DNA from 2 places in the Streptomyces sp. NBC_00989 genome. Region 1 is predicted to be linked to the other one. Evidence: riboswitches for the same ligand, from Rfam matches in the RefSeq annotation. Region 1 holds a riboswitch; the other holds the start of a gene.

Region 1 (4,803 bases):
CGGCGAGGGCGACGGCCTTGGCGGCCATGACGTGCGGGAGGGGGCCGCCGAGGACCATCGGGCAGCCGCGGTCGACCTGGTCCTTGAGGGAGTCGTCGCACAGGACCATGCCGCCGCGCGGGCCGCGCAACGACTTGTGGGTGGTGGTGGTGACGATCTGGGCGTGCGGGACCGGGTCGAAGTCACCGGTCAGCACCTTGCCCGCGACTAGGCCGGCGAAGTGCGCCATGTCCACCATCAGGGTCGCCCCGACCTCGTCGGCGATCTCGCGCATGATGCGGAAGTTCACCAGACGCGGGTAGGCGGAGTAGCCGGCGACGATGATCAGCGGCTTGAACTCACGGGCGGAGATCCGCAGCGCCTCGTAGTCGATGAGGCCCGTCGCCGAGTCGGTGCCGTAGGAGCGCTGGTCGAACATCTTGCCGGAGATGTTGGGGCGGAAGCCGTGGGTGAGGTGGCCGCCGGCGTCCAGGGACATGCCGAGCATGCGCTGGTTGCCGAAGGCCTGGCGGAGTTCGGCCCAGTCGGCGTCGGAGAGGTCGTTGACCTGGCGGACGCCCGCCTTCGCGAGGGCCGGGACCTCGACGCGGTCGGCGAGGATCGACCAGAAGGCGACGAGGTTGGCGTCGATGCCGGAGTGCGGCTGGACGTAGGCGTGGCGGGCGCCGAAGAGTTCGCGCGCGTGCTCGGCGGCGAGGGCCTCGACGGTGTCGACGTTGCGACAGCCGGCGTAGAAGCGGCGGCCGATGGTGCCCTCGGCGTACTTGTCGCTGAACCAGTTGCCCATGGCCAGCAGGGTGGCCGGGGAGGCGTAGTTCTCGGAGGCGATCAGCTTGAGCATCTCGCGCTGGTCGGCGACTTCCTGGCCGATGGCGTCGGCGACGCGCGGCTCGACGGCCCGGATCACATCGAGGGCGGCACGGAAGGCGGTGGACTCAGGGGAAAGGGGCGCGGAATTGTCGGGCATGGGGACCTCCGGACGTGGCGTTCGGCGTTCTCGGTACGGCCCAGGCGCACGGCACACATTCCAGCTCGGGCCGCTCCCCGATGGTCGGTCCCATCCCAGCGCGCCAGTCACGGCCCGCCGGTCAGCCTACCGGGCGTGCCGGACGGTGCGGCTCCCGCGTCCACCATGCGGAAGCGCTCATCGGCGGCGGATGTGGAGTGGGGGCCGGCCCGACTCCGCGCGGTGTCGGGGGGACTCCAGCCACCGCCCCGGGAGTTTCTGGAGGCAGCTGCGGAGTTCCTTGAGTTGGGTGAGAGGGCTCACGCGGGGGACCGCTGCGATCTCCCCTCCCCTAGAGTCACTTTGTGCTCTTTGGAATGGTGTGCGCGCTCGGCGCGGCGGTCTGCTTCGGTACGGCGACGGTGCTTCAGGCGGTCGCCGCGCGGGCGGCCACGACCGGTGGGGGCGGGGACGCGGCGCTGTTGCTGCGGGCGCTGCGGCAGTGGCGCTATCTGGCGGGGCTGGGGCTGGACGGTCTGGGCTTCGTGTTCCAGATCGCGGCGCTGCGGTCGCTTCCCATCTACGCGGTCGGGGCGGCGCTGGCGTCGAGCCTCGCGGTGACGGCGGTGGTGGCCGCCCGGCTGCTGGGAGTTCGGCTCAGCGGGGTGGAGTGGGCGGCCGTCGGCGTGGTCTGCGCGGGGCTGGCGATGCTGGGGCTGGCGTCCGGGGCGGAGGGGCACCGGGACGGGTCCATGGCGTTGAAGTGGGCGATGCTGGCGACGGCGGTGGCGGTGCTGTTGCTCGGGCTGGTCGGTGGGCGACTGCCGGAGCGGGGGCGGGCGTTGGCGCTGGGGCTGGGGGCCGGGTTCGGGTTCGGGGTGGTGGAGGTGGCGGTCCGGTTGATCGACTCGCTGAATCCCTCGACACTGGTCGCCAATCCGGCCACGTACGCGCTGCTCGTCGGTGGAGGTGCGGCGTTTCTGTTGCTGACGACGGCGCTGCAGCGGGGGTCGGTGACGACGGCGACGGCGGGGATTGTGATCGGGGAGACGCTCGGGCCGGCGGCGGTGGGGGTGGTGTGGCTCGGGGACCGTACTCGGGACGGGCTGGAGTGGCTGGCGGTGCTGGGGTTCCTGGTGGCTGTGGCGGGGGCGTTGGCGTTGGCTCGGTTCGGCGAGGCGCCGGCCTCCGGCGGTGAAGCGGTGGATGGTGCGGGCGAGTTGGGGTGACCGGCCCTGGGGGCTGCGCCCCCGGACCCCGCTTCGGCCCTGAAGGGGCCTCGTCCTCAAACGCCGGACGGGCTGATTTCGCGGACCTGCGTTGGAATGCCGGCCTGCGTTGAAGAGGTGCGCACCCTCACGGCAGCACCCTGCACAACGCCTCCACCGCCCCCGCCCACGCATGGTCCGGTGGTGTTCCGTAGCCCACCACCAGGGCGTCCATCGGGTCGGCGAGGGCGTGTTCGTGGCGGTAGAAGGACAGGGAATGGAGGGCCAGGCCCTGCCAGGCGGCGGCTTGGACCACGGTCTGTTCGGTGCCGGGCGGGAGGCTGAGGACGGCGTGGAAGCCCGCCGCGATGCCGGTGGCGTGGACGTCGGGGGCGTGCTGGGCGAGGGCGTCGACCAGGGTGTCCCGACGGCGGCGGTAGCGCAGGCGGGCGGCGCGGACGTGGCGGTCGTAGGCGCCGGAGGTGATGAATTCGGCGAGGGTCAGTTGGTCCAGGACGCCGCAGGTGTCGATGCCGCCCTTCGCCTTCGCGACCTCGTCCATCAGTGAGGGGGGCAGGACCATCCAGGCCAGGCGGAGGCCGGGGGCGAGGGACTTGCTGGCGGTGCCTAGGTAGACGACGTGGTTCGGGTCGAGGCCTTGGAGGGCGCCGATGGGCTGGCGGTCGTATCGGAACTCGCCGTCGTAGTCGTCCTCCAGGACCAGGCCGCCGGTGCGCCGGGCCCAGTCGACGACGGCGGAGCGGCGGTCGTGGCGGAGGGGGACGCCCATGGGGAACTGGTGGGCGGGGGTGAGCAGGACCGCCGGTTCGTCCGTCAACTGGCCCGGGTTCGTGCCCAGTTCATCGAGGGGGAGCGGGCGGGTGCGCAGGCCCGCCTCGTCCAGGATCTGCCAGTGGACGGCGAGGCCGTAGGACTCCACCCCGATGGTGTGGGCGCCGCGGGCCCGCAGGACGGCGCCGAGCAGCCGTAGGCCGTGGGAGATGCCCCCGCTGATCACGATGTGCTCGGGGTCGGTTCGTACGCCGCGGGCGCGGGAGAGGTAGGCGGCGAGGGCGGTGCGGAGTTCGACGCGGCCGCGTGGGTCGCCGTAGCCGAGGGCCTGGTAGGGGGCGGAGGTGAGGGCGCGGCGGGCGGCCTTGAGCCACTCCGTGCGGGGGAAGGCGGCGAGGTCGGGGGTGCCGGGGACGAGGTCGTAGGTGGGGCGGCTGCGGAGGCGGCGGGGCGGGGTGGTGTCGGTGGGCGGGACGACGGCGCGTTCGGCGACGCGGGTGCCGGAGCCCTGGCGGGCGGTGAGCCAGCCCTCGGCGACGAGGTCGGCGTAGGCGTCGGCGACCGTGTTGCGGGCGATGCCCAGGTCGGCGGCGAGGGAGCGGGAGGAGGGCAGCCGGGTGCCGGGGGCGAGGCGGCCGGTGCGGACGGCGTCGCGCAGCGCGTCCGTGAGGCCGCGGCGGACACCAGTGCTGGTGCCGGTCGGTTCGACATGCAGGTCGACGCCAAAAGTGGCCCAAGATTTCACCATGGAAATGGACCATACTCCTGGGCTGCCTGACTTCTAGAGTCGAGACATGACCACAGCACAGGAAGCTCCTTACGCCCACGAACACAGCCCCCGCCTGGACTGGGCCCAGCACGCGCCCGAGGTCTACAAGGCGATGGTCCGTCTCGACGCCGCCGCCCGGCGGGGCCTCGACCCGAAGCTGCTGGAGCTGGTGAAGATCCGCGCCTCGCAGCTCAACCACTGCGCGTTCTGCCTCGACATGCACACCAAGGACGCGCTCGCGGCGGGCGAGAGCGTGGAGCGGATCATTCAGCTCGGCGCGTGGGAGGAGTCGCGGCACTTCTACACCGAGAAGGAGCTGGCGGCGATCGAGCTGACCGAGGCGGTCACCGTGATCACGGACGGCTTCGTGCCGGACGGGGTGTACGAGCGGGCGGCCGAGCAGTTCGAGGAGGCCGAGCTGGCGCAGCTGATCGCCGCGATCACGGTGATCAACGCGTGGAACCGGTTCGGGGTGAGCACGCGGATGGTGCCGGGGCACTACAAGGCGGGTCAGTACAAGTGACGGCGCCTGGAAGGGTGTTGGACCGAGAGGTGCGGGGGCGTCGGCCGTGAGCAAGGTGGAGTTGTTCCGGAGTCTGCATCAGCGGCGGCTGCCCGGGGATCCGCTGGTGCTGCCGGGGCCCTGGGACGCGGTCAGTGCGCGGGTGTTCGTGGAGGCCGGGTTCGCGGCACTCGCCACGCCCAGTGCCGGGGTCGCCGCCTCGCTCGGGTACGAGGACGGGGCTGTGCCGGCGGACGAGATGTTCGCGGCGGTCGCGCGGATCGTGCGGGCCGTGGATGTGCCGGTGTCGGCGGATGTCGAGGGCGGGTACGGGCTCGCGCCGAAGGAGCTGGTGGAGCGGCTGCTGGAGGCGGGGGCGGTGGGCTGCAACCTTGAGGACTCCGACAGGGGTGTGCTCAAGGACCCTCGGCAGCATGCCGAGTGGCTGGCCGAGGTGCGGGCGGTGGCGGCGGAGCGGTTGTTCGTCAACGCGCGGGTCGACACCTTCCTGCACGGTGACGGGAACCCCGAACGGGCCATCGAGCGGGCCGCGTTGTACGTCGCCGCGGGTGCCGACTGCGTCTAT
Region 2 (4,803 bases), 3.4 Mb from region 1:
GAGGACGACCCGCCTCGACGGCCTGGTCGCCCGCCTTCCGAAGGGCGCCGACACGCTCGTCGGCCACCGCGGCACCCGCCTCTCGGGCGGCGAACGTCAGCGCGTCGCCATCGCCCGCGCGCTGCTGCGCCGGCCCCGGCTGCTGCTCCTCGACGAGGCGACCTCGCAGCTGGACGCGGTGAACGAGGCGGCCCTGCGCGACACCGTCGCCGATGTGGCCCGTACGACGACGGTCCTGGTCGTGGCGCACCGGCTGTCCACGGTGACGATGGCCGACCGGATCGTCGTCATGGACGCGGGCCGCGTCCGCGCGGTGGGCACGCACCGGGAGCTGGTGAGCGCGGACCCGCTGTACGCGGAGCTGGCGGCGACACAGTTCCTGGCGACGACGGGCTGATCCCGGGGAACGGCTGAGGGCCGCCCGTTTCCGGACGGCCCTCAGAAAGCGCGTGCTCAGCAGGATCGGTACCGCTTCGGTGCCACAGGCTCGACAGGCTCTATTCGACGGCGGGGAGGAGTCCCGTGACCGGCGCGGTGAGGTCGGTGACCTGGTGCAGCTGCTGGAGGTCGTTCAGGTGGTTCAGCCCCTGCAGCTGGCTGGCGACCCGGGGAATCTCCGCCTGGTGCTCGGCGGGGATTTCACTCACCGCGAGCGAGTCCAGCAGGGCGACCGGGCTGACCTTGCCGTCCTTGAAGGCGGGCGCGTCGGCGGCGTTCGCCATCGGCGCGACGAGGCCGGTGACCCCGACCGCGAGACCAACGGCGGCGGCAATACGTCGTGTTGAGATCATGCCCTCAGCAACGCGCCCGGTCCCCGCGCGGTCACGGGCACCAGGCACCGCTCACCCGTCAGGCGGAGCGTGCCGCCCGGTTTGCCGACCCCGGCGTGACGGAGGAGTCTCGTAGGAGAGGCCCGTCGCGGCTCGCTCCTGTGCGGACCGCGGCCCTCCGAGGAGGTCACCATGGGCACCGCGGCACGCCCCGGCTTCGACACCGAAGCCCTGCGCCGGGGCATCGAGGACCACACAGCGGCGACACTTCTGTCGCTCTACGCGGACGACGCCGAGATCCACGTCGTCGACCACCAGACCCAGCCCAGTCACCCCAAGGTCCTGCACGGCCGGGACGAGATCGGCGCGATGCTCGCCGACGTCTACAGCCGCGACATGACGCACAAGCTGGAGGAGTGCGTCGTGGAAGGGGACCGGGTCGCCTACAGCGAATCGTGTCAGTACCCGGACGGGGCCAGGGTCCTCGCCGAGTCGATGCTGTTGCTGCACGACGGCAAGATCACCCGGCAGACCATGATCCAGGCATGGGACGGCTAGCGAGGCTGGTGCCGAGGGTCCGGATCAGCACCCGTCTGACCTGGACCTTCTCGGCGAGCACCGCACCCGCGCGGTCCGTTGTGACGCGACGCCGCGCACCGGTTTCCGCGGCGGGCCTGCGAGCGTCCACCGCCCTCCTGGGGTCAGCGCTGCGAGCGGCGCAGTCCCGTCGGCGCGTCCGGCGTGGGTGAGCGGGCCCCTGACGGCCGTGGACAGGTCGGTTAGGCTGTTCGTGGGTCGTGACTGGCGCTGAGGTGGAGCACCACCGTGGAGCGGCCCACGCGGAGTCGATGCCGTGCGCCTGGGCGATTGGTCAACCAGCTCAGGAGTGGATCATGTCCCAGGCACGACTCATGGACGGCACCGCGCTCGCCCGGCGCATCGTCGAGGACACCGCGAAGAAGGCCGCCGACCTCACGGAGCGCACCGGTACGGCGCCCTGTCTGGCGACGGTCCTGGTCGGCGCGGACCCGGCCTCCGTCACGTACGTCCGGATGAAGCAGAACCGTTCGCGCAAGGCCGGCATCGAGTCCCGGCACGTCGAGCTGCCCGCCGCCACGACCACCGCCGAACTGGTCGGCACCCTCGACGAACTCTCCGCCGACCCCACGGTGCACGGCATCCTGCTCCAGCACCCGATGGGTGAACACATCGACGAGCGGGCGGCGTTCGAGGCCATCGCGGCGGAGAAGGACGTGGACGGTGTCACCTTCGCGTCGTTCGCGACGATGAGCTTCGGCCTGCCGGGCTTCGTGTCCTGCACGCCCGGCGGCATCATGCGGCTGCTCGACGAGTACGACGTCGACCTGTCCGGCAAGCGGGCCGTCGTGGTCGGCCGCAGCGCGATCCTCGGCAAGCCGGCCGGCATGCTGCTCCTGGCCCGCGACGCGACCGTCACCTACTGTCACTCCCGCACCCGGGACCTGTCCGCCGTGGTCCGCGAGGCGGACATCGTGGTCGCCGCCGTCGGGCGCCCCCGGCTGATCCGCGGCGAGGACGTCAAGCCCGGCGCGGTCGTCGTCGACGCCGGCTACAACGCGGGCAACGTCGGCGACGTCGACTTCGAATCCGCCGCCGAACGCGCCTCGTTGATCACGCCGGTGCCGGGCGGTGTCGGCCCGATGACGATCGCCACGCTCCTGGAGCAGACCGTGACCGCCGCAGCCCGGCAGCTCGGGGTGTGATCAGCGCGTCCACGCGCTGTACTCCATGACGTCCCCGGCCTTGACGCCGTACTCGGGCTGATCCTTCGTGGAGGTACTCTCCAGTCCGAGTACGGCGCCGGTGGCCGGGTCCATGATCAGCATCAGGCGGCTGCCAGACCGCTGATACACGTACGCCTGCCCGTGCCGCCCGAGGCGGTCGGTCACCTCCCCCACCGGCCGCAGTCCGTCCGCCCCCGCGAGCAGCCGCGCCAACGCGGCCGACTCACGCGCCCCGAGCGTCCAGTGGTCCAGCAACTCCCCCACGGCCGACAGGAGTTCGGGGGTGGTCAACGGCGTCTTGCTGTACGCCGCCTCCTGGAGGTACGCCCGCAGTCCCGCCACGTCGTGCGGGGGCCGGGCGTCGGGCGGGACATCGCTCCAACTCGGCGGATACGTCGTGTCCTTGACGACACGCCCGTCCTCGATGTCCCGCTCCGTGTGACTGTCGTCCGCGTTCCAGCGCACGATGCGTTCCTCGGGGACGGTGACGGGTGGCTTGTCGTCGGACATGCCGAGGCTCCACGACTGCACATGGGTTCCCCTGCGCAGAGCGGGAGTTCCGTCGGCCGCGACCGCCGCGGCGAGGGCGGCGAGCTGCTTCAGGGATACGGGGGTGGAGTGCGCCTGCACGACCAGGGCGCGGGGAGCCGCCACCGCCGGGGTGCTGCTCGGCCCGCCCAGCGCCAGAGTGAGCACGGTCGCGGCCACGGAAGCGGTGGCCGCAAGGCTCCACAGCAGCCGGCGCCGCCGTGAACGCCGGTCGTGCAGCAGCCTGTTGAGCCGGCGCTCGGCGTGATGGTCGAGCGGCCCATCGCCGTAGAGGGGTCCGTCGCTCGTGAACGGGTTGGCGCTACGCAGGAGTTCGAGTTCATCAGCCATGGAGACGGTCCTTAAAGGGGCGGTACCTGAAAAGCGCCCCACCTGTAGCGACCCAAAGGGGCGCGGGGAACTGCGCGACCAGCCACGACGCGCCCGCAGCCGACCACCAACACATCGCGGCACTTTCGACGCTCATCGCCCCGCCCCTCCAAGCACCGCGAGTCGATCGATCTCGGCGCGCAACCTCCGCCGCGCCCGATGCAGCCGCATGGCCGCGGCCCGCCCCCCACACCCAAGAACCACGGCAACCTCCTCCACGCCCAGTTCCTCCCACGCCGTCAGCCGCAACACCTCCTGATCGGCCGGAGACAACCGCGCGAGCGCCTCGTGCACCCAGGCCCCGGGCGCCTCCGCCTCGGGACCGACCGCGACCTGCCGCCCATGCGCGCTCTCGTCGTTGCCCAGCCGGTCGACAAGCCGACGCCGCCGCCCGAACCCACGCACCGCATTGGCCAGACAGTTACGGGCCACGCCGTACAGCCAAGGCAACGGGGCCGACGGAAGATCCGCGCGGCGGCGCCAGGCGACGGTGAAGACCTCCGCCACCACTTCCTCGACCTCACTGGTCCGCCCGTCCAGTCGCCGCGCAACGTAGCGGCTGACCGCCCAGTAGTGCTCGCGATAGGCAGCGGCGAAGATCTCGTCGTTGCTCATGTCCCGTTCGTGTCCGGCACCGGGGCGATCGTCACACCCGGTTTCGTGATTCTCCTCGCGTCCGTCGAGTGTGACGTGCGGGCGGGGCGCGGACACAGGCGGGGCGTGAGAGACCTCAAGAGCATCAAGTGGCTGACGACCACGGATCACAAGACGATCGGCACGCTGTACCTGGTCACGTCGTTCGCGTTCTTCCTGATCGGCGGCGTCATGGCGCTGCTCATGCGCGCCGAACTCGCCAGACCCGGCCTTCAGATCATGTCCAACGAGCAGTTCAACCAGGCGTTCACGATGCACGGCACGATCATGCTGCTGATGTTCGCGACACCCCTGTTCGCCGGCTTCGCCAACTGGATCATGCCGCTCCAGATCGGCGCCCCGGACGTCGCCTTCCCCCGCCTCAACATGTTCGCCTACTGGCTCTACCTGTTCGGCTCGACGATCGCGGTGGGTGGCTTCCTCACCCCGCAGGGCGCTGCCGACTTCGGCTGGTTCGCCTACTCCCCGCTGTCGGACGCGGTCCGCTCGCCGGGCATCGGCGCCGACATGTGGATCATGGGTCTGGCCTTCTCCGGCTTCGGCACGATCCTCGGCGCGGTCAACTTCATCACCACGATCATCTGCATGCGCGCACCGGGCATGACGATGTTCCGCATGCCGATCTTCGTGTGGAACGTGCTGCTGACCGCCGTACTCGTTCTGCTGGCCTTCCCGGTTCTCGCCGCCGCGCTCTTCGC

What was found. A riboswitch is a leader RNA that binds a small molecule or an ion and turns the genes downstream of it on or off. The one in region 1 is predicted to bind ZMP and ZTP.
Region 2: another riboswitch for ZMP and ZTP. It lies ahead of OG714_RS06035 (bifunctional 5,10-methylenetetrahydrofolate dehydrogenase/5,10-methenyltetrahydrofolate cyclohydrolase); the one in region 1 lies ahead of OG714_RS20605 (glycine hydroxymethyltransferase).

The regions. Positions count from the first base shown of each region.
Region 1 covers NZ_CP108728.1:4,758,264-4,763,066, forward strand. The annotation lists gene OG714_RS20605 (glycine hydroxymethyltransferase) at 1-967, opposite strand, end outside; ZMP/ZTP riboswitch at 999-1,088, opposite strand; gene OG714_RS20610 (hypothetical protein) at 1,324-2,175, shown strand; gene OG714_RS20615 (PLP-dependent aminotransferase family protein) at 2,303-3,694, opposite strand; gene OG714_RS20620 (carboxymuconolactone decarboxylase family protein) at 3,741-4,238, shown strand; gene OG714_RS20625 (isocitrate lyase/phosphoenolpyruvate mutase family protein) at 4,285-4,803, shown strand, end outside.
Region 2 covers NZ_CP108728.1:1,329,448-1,334,250, forward strand. The annotation lists gene OG714_RS06020 (ABC transporter ATP-binding protein) at 1-397, shown strand, start outside; gene OG714_RS06025 (hypothetical protein) at 498-791, opposite strand; gene OG714_RS06030 (nuclear transport factor 2 family protein) at 963-1,328, shown strand; ZMP/ZTP riboswitch at 1,558-1,642, shown strand; gene OG714_RS06035 (bifunctional 5,10-methylenetetrahydrofolate dehydrogenase/5,10-methenyltetrahydrofolate cyclohydrolase) at 1,664-2,512, shown strand; gene OG714_RS06040 (CU044_5270 family protein) at 2,513-3,412, opposite strand; gene OG714_RS06045 (RNA polymerase sigma factor) at 3,545-4,066, opposite strand; gene ctaD (cytochrome c oxidase subunit I) at 4,172-4,803, shown strand, end outside.